DNA from 2 places in the Mesobacillus sp. S13 genome. Region 2 is predicted to be linked to the other one. Evidence: riboswitches for the same ligand, from Rfam matches in the RefSeq annotation. Region 2 holds a riboswitch; the other holds the start of a gene.

Region 1 (3,217 bases), 2.1 Mb from region 2:
TAAACTTTGTAGCTTGCTGCATAGTCTACAGCATCCCACTGCAGCTTGATGTCATTACCACTCGAAATTGAATATGTTATATTTTCAGGAGCCGGCATCACATATCCGTCCAGGGTAACCTCTACTGGGCTGCCGATTTTTGATTCACCAAATCTGGAAGAATACGAATATACTTCATACTTGTATTGGCCAGCTTCCAAATTGCTATAAGAGATACTTGTACCAGAAACAAATCTTTTCAGGACTTTTTCTCCATCAAGAATCTGATATACATAATAGCTGTTGGCATATTCAGCCTTATCCCAGCTCAATGTGAAACTAGTTGGGTTGGTCACAGAATACTCTACATTGGTAGGTGGGGCAACATCTGGATGTTCAAGAGCAGTACTGATTTCAAGCCCTTCTTTTGATTCTCCGATTCGAGCATTATAAGCAAAGATTTCATAATGATAATTCCCTTCTGGGAGATTAGTGAAAGTTTTAGTTGTTCCTGTAATTGAATCTTTTAAAACCTTAACACCGTCTATGATTTGGTAGACATTATAATTGCTGGCATTGACAACAGAATCCCAAGTCAGGGTTAAATCATTACCATTTTTAACATTAACAGCACCATTTTGCGGTGCATCAAGTTCATATGTTTCCACTGTAACTGTTAACTTGGCACTATCTTCTGATTCACCAAAACGGTCGCTATATGAGTGGATTTCAAATTGATAGTCGCCACTCTCTTGTTTTTGATAGTTTATATAATTTCTTGTAACTGTATCCTTCAGCACTTTTTCTCCATCAACAATTTGATAGACTTTGTAGCTGTCGGCATAGTCAACTCGATCCCAGCTAATATAAATATCATTAAAGTTCTGCACTTTTGCAGTAGCATTAGGGGCCTGCATTACTACCGGACTAACCGTTAGTGAGATTTCACTGCCTTCTTGTGATTCACCAAAGCGGTCGCTGAAGGAATGAACGATATATTTGTAATCACCCTCAGGCTTATTCACTAACTTTATGTTTGTTGTTGTAACCGTTTCTTTTAATACCTTTTGTCCTTCTATTACCTGATAGACATTATAGCCTTTCGCAAAAGGAACACTGCTCCATTTTAAGGTTACATCCGTTCCGTTAGAAATAGTGAAAGTCGGATTATCCGGCTTTGTCATTACCGGGTGAATAAGTTCAACTGATATAGCATCTGTAAGCACCGATTCCCCGAAATAAGGGTTAGCTGCAGATACTGAATATGTATATGTGCCTGCTGCTGAGTTCGTAAACTTGTAACTATTTGAAGTCGTGGTCGTAAGCAGCTTATTTTCACCATTTTCCAAGACTTCAAAAATAGAATACTCTTGAGCATATTGAGATGATTTCCAATCAAGGACAATATCATTACCATTTTGGATTTTATAAGACAGATTTGCCGGGGCTTCCATTGAAGGATAAACAACATCCAAAGTTATCGGAGCCGATGGCCCAGATTCGAACTCACCGCTCAAAGTGGATATTGTATAGGTATAACTGCCTTCTGGAAGATCATTCAAGCTATAAATATTTGTTTTGGCCGTACCAAGCAATATCAACTGGCCTTCTTTAATTTCATAAACATTATAGCCAGTTGCTCCATATACAGTATTCCATGTGAGTTTTACATCTTCAGGGGATGGATTCACGTAAGCGAGATCCGTAGGGGGTAGCATACTGCTTGCATTGTTAGCGAATGCTGATCCAATTGGCAAAACCAATTGAGCGATTAGCAGCATAACTACTACTAGAGACGGGAATTTAAATAATCTCTTAAACATATTTCTCTCCTTTTGCGAAAAAAGGGCAAACAAAAAGACCTTAACAAGGTCCATAGAAAATACGCTATGTATCCTTGTGGCAACCGGCTGCCATCCACCAAAATAACTAGTAAGGTAGAACAGGCCCGTGGCTTTGCGTCCTATAGTTTCCCATAGTTTGCCTTTTTCACTTGTATTTCACTTTATCATAATACAATAGACCCAATATTAAAAGGTATTTATACCCATAAGTTTTATTTTTAAGAAATTTATAAGAAGTTACTCTTCAATTATTAATCAACAGAAAAAGAGGTTTGTCCATTGGACAAACCTCATAAGTTTAAAATTAACGAAGAAGTTGAAGAACTCCCTGCGGCTGTTGGTTAGCTTGAGCAAGCATAGCTTGAGAAGCTTGAGCAAGGATAGAGTTCTTAGTTTGGTTCATCATCTCTTTTGCCATATCAACGTCTCGGATACGTGATTCTGCAGAAGTTAAGTTTTCTGCAGTAGTGTTTAGGTTATTGATAGTGTGCTCTAATCGATTCTGATGCGCACCGAAAGTGGACCTTGCAGTATTGATAGTATCAATAGAAGTTTCAATGGCTGATGTAGCAGAGGCAGATGATAAAGTTTGTGCTGCAACAGTGAGACCTACTGCAAATACATCGGTGTCATCATCACTAATTACAATATCAATCGTACCAGCAAATACGTTAGTTCCATTAAACTCTGTATCAGAAATGATCTTATCAATTTGAGTTCCCAATTGGGTCATTTCAAGATCGAGGTTCGCAATATCTTCAGTGTTGTATGTGCCGTTAGCTTTCTGTACTGATAATTCTTTCAAACGTACTAGCATGTCACTAACTTCGTTCAATGCACCTTCAGCAGTTTGGATGTAAGAAATACCATCTTGAGCATTCTTAGAAGCTTGTTCTAATCCACGAACCTGACCGCGCATTTTTTCAGAGATGGATAGACCAGCTGCATCATCAGCTGCACGATTGATACGAAGACCTGAAGATAGCTTTTCCATCGACTTCATTTGAGCGTTGTTAGCATTACCTAACTGGCGGTGCGTGTTTAACGCTGCGATATTGTGGTTGATTCTCATTATTTTTTTCCTCCTTGAATGTTTGGTCCACATCCATGTGAACCGAAATGATTAGCTCAGGGAAATAATGTCGGCCGCCCATTTCCCTTTACACTATTATTATCGTCGAACAAATATATTTGTTTAATAGTTTTTAAATCTTTTTTTATTTTTGTGCCTTAAAATTAATAATCAGGTTAGAAATGTCTTTAGAAGCTTGCTGGTTTTCCTCCTGAATTAATTCAAGAATTTCTTTACGAAATATTTCTATATTTCTGGGGGCTTTTATACCTAGTTTAACTTGATCATTTTTTGAGGAAATCACTGTTATTTCAATGTCCTC
Region 2 (3,217 bases):
TCATGTTTCAAAGAATTCTCACCTCTCATTCAAACATTTATTTGAGTATCAGTATATGCAATGGATTTCAAATAGTCAAACGATTATTAGAATATTACACGAAACACTCTGGTTGGTTAAGGTCAGATTTTAAGGAACTGCATAAGTTGGGGCGATTCCAGATGTCTTCTTTTTATTGTTTCAATCACAGTCGTAATTACTAAAGAAAATAGGATTTTTGAATGAAATTAGTTAAAAAATTACCGATAAAAAAAGAATGGAAGCCCATTCTTCTCTGTTATTCGCTTATTTCCAGCTGGATTTTCGGCATTTTGTGCATATCTCTGGCTGTTACATGTGCAATGACATTGTAGTTGCTAGATTCGTCAAACATTTTTCAATGATTTTCGTTTTGAAGTAATTCTTCTTCAAAAATAGTCCCTTATTTACATATTTATCTTAGTAAATCGATTGACGTAACTGTAGGGGCACAAGAAATTCTGCAGTTAATACTCAAAATCAGGTGAAAAACCCGCTAATTACCTTTATAAGGTATTTAGCGGGTTTTTCTAAAGGTGATTTTTTTTATCCCTTTGCCAATGTTCTTAGGGAGCCATTATCATCCAACTGTGTAAATGATGAATGGCAAAAGTCACATCCGGTTGTGGATACGCACTCTTCACTAAAGAAAGCTGACTATACATATGAGCAGCACCTTCTTCATAAAAACTAACAAGATTGGCTTCTTCTGATTTGCCAGTTTCTACTCCAATCACAATGGGTTTGCCAAGAGAGGAAGCATATTGTACTTCATTTCTCACTAGCTCAATAATTCCGTTTCCTCCTGCAGCCTGATCGCGGTATGCCATTATAGTCGTAAAGCTTGTTGTCTTAATCGCCCAATTAGCTAAATTACCTTTCCCGTAAGTATTGCTGTAGGCAATTTCATCAAACCAGAAAGGAATATCGATTCCAAATGTAAGTCCAAGTTGTTCTGAAGTAATAGCAGCATGATTGATAATATTTTGATATGCAAGTACAGTATTCTTGAATTTAGAGTTCCAGCCACTATATAGGTATGGCTCTATATCTAAATGAATACCAGTAAATCTTTGTGTCTGTGAGGCTGATTTTTGGTAGTTCCCCACCCAATTAAAGAATTCCTTAGAATAAGCAGAACCTTTAGAGGAAACCCATTGTGGTGAGCCATCTAAAGCGTGTATTTCTATGCCTTTTTCAGTTGCTTTTTGAATAAATGTTTTATAAGTATTGAAAGGGATGTCTTTATTAACTTGAAGGTAAATTTGCTTAACTTGATTGTTTCCTGCGAATGAAAGGATCTCGTTTCCTTGCGTAGCAATCGTTGAAGTATTCCAAAGCCATGTTGCCGTTGGAACTCCTGCGTTAGCATGAGCTTTAATGGGTTGAGAAAGGGTTTGAAGAGGACCAAAACCCATAAGTAAGACAAGACTTAATAAGAGGTATTTATTGATATTCATATTCTCCGCTCCTTATAATGGCCAAGACACCATTTTGGGAGTCTGGCAACCTGGCAACCATATGCAAAGGAAATATCTCTTTACACTAAGGCCCATGGCTTTGCGTCCTTGCCTTTCAACAAGTTTGCCTTTATCAGTTTTTTATTTAATTTGAGTATATCCTGTCCTAAAAACAATTGGAATCAATTTTTTTGAACTATTTCCAAAAAACAAAGTACAATACTTAGTCTTGTTCACATTATTGGGTAGGATAAAAATAACATGCATTGGATTGCTTTTTCACGTTGGCACTTCACAAGAGAACCCGTTACTGCATGTTGGCGTAGTACTTTTTTATAGTATCATACAACTTCAATGCGCATACCTTGTTATTGAATATACGCACCTTTTGTTATTCATAAAGGCCTGCACATTATATAAATGAAAGGACAAAAAGTCATTATTTCCTGCGTATTCTTTCTAAAAATATAGGTGCTATATTTAGTAAGATCGAAACAATCGTCAAAAACCATAATGCCCTTGCCATACCAGGTACTACATCCGCCAAAGCCGCCCAATCTTCTACTTTTACCCACCGAGATACATAACTGTAATCTGCACAAAGTGTTAATGCTGTAAATGATAATCCCATCGCCATCGCAAGCTTGTAATCCTTCCCTGCTGAATACATATAAAGATTTATAAACGTTGCTACTATTGCAATGACCCCAAATATTACCCACATAACTATACCTCCGTATATTTTTAGCCGTTTGTTGAATAAGGCATTCAACAAATTGTTCCTCAATCCTTCTTGCATGATCGAACCCTTAATTAAAATATAAACTTTACAAATAAACATCTATTCAAGTGGTTTAAGTAGATCCTCTATTAATTTGTTTGATATGTTTAAAGCTTCTTTTCTATTTGTTGCAGGTCCAGATATTAATAGCCCGCCTTTAGGGTCCCATTCATATGTGGCATTATCACTTACAGACTCAAGCAGTTCGTAAACGATAATAGTTAGCTCACTTAAATCCTTATTTATATAAAAAAAGCCGTAGGGGGAATCCCCGATTAATAAAGAGCCGCCGTTTTCAATAAAAACCACTTCTACTTCCTTCTTATCAATGATAATATTTTTTGGCAACTCTCCTTTTATATCTATGGTTCCTTTAAAACGATCTTGGTTAAAAATTTTTCTATACAATTTACCTTTAATAGTAATTGTAACTTCTTCATTTAATTGATTGCTTTTATTTCCAACTCCGTAAACGATTCCTTCAAATGCTTGATTGATTTCTTTGGGTAAGGAATACCAAACCCAAAAGCTAACTATACCTATAAGAAATATGAAACCTAATAACAACTTCTTTCGATTTATTGGAATACAGCCCCCTAATTACAATAATCCATGTATCAAATAAATCACTGAACCTAATGGTGGAATGAGTTGCAAATCCATCTCCTCATTTCCAGTTACAATATGTATCGATTTATGATTATTTTTATTTTCATTGATATTTTTTCTTCCTAAAGATTAAGTCTATAATGAAAGCGGTAATCAATGATATAGCTGAAAGTAAGATAAAATCGTACTAACTACAGCGGCTAATAACCATCCATTCCCCAACCATATATATGCCCAGCCAAATATACCAATGATTCCGAAGGATAAAGCTATGTAATACTTCAGCCTGCTTTTATCTGGAAAGTATAAGTTTATAGCATAATAAATTAATGAAATAATGAAGGTAAAG

The links. Region 2 has a riboswitch for cyclic di-GMP ahead of LGO15_RS11235 (amidase). Riboswitches for the same ligand answer to the same signal wherever they lie in the genome.
Region 1: another riboswitch for cyclic di-GMP. It lies ahead of LGO15_RS21780 (OmpL47-type beta-barrel domain-containing protein); the one in region 2 lies ahead of LGO15_RS11235 (amidase).

The regions. Positions count from the first base shown of each region.
Region 1 is NZ_CP084622.1:4,255,292-4,258,508, forward strand. It holds gene LGO15_RS21780 (OmpL47-type beta-barrel domain-containing protein) at 1-1,802, opposite strand, end outside; cyclic di-GMP riboswitch class I at 1,878-1,974, opposite strand; gene LGO15_RS21785 (flagellin N-terminal helical domain-containing protein) at 2,128-2,895, opposite strand; gene csrA (carbon storage regulator CsrA) at 3,041-3,217, opposite strand, start outside.
Region 2 is NZ_CP084622.1:2,185,554-2,188,770, reverse strand. It holds gene LGO15_RS11240 (ArsR/SmtB family transcription factor) at 1-11, opposite strand, end outside; gene LGO15_RS11235 (amidase) at 585-1,478, opposite strand; cyclic di-GMP riboswitch class I at 1,520-1,617, opposite strand; gene LGO15_RS11230 (hypothetical protein) at 1,918-2,202, opposite strand; gene LGO15_RS11225 (hypothetical protein) at 2,320-2,826, opposite strand.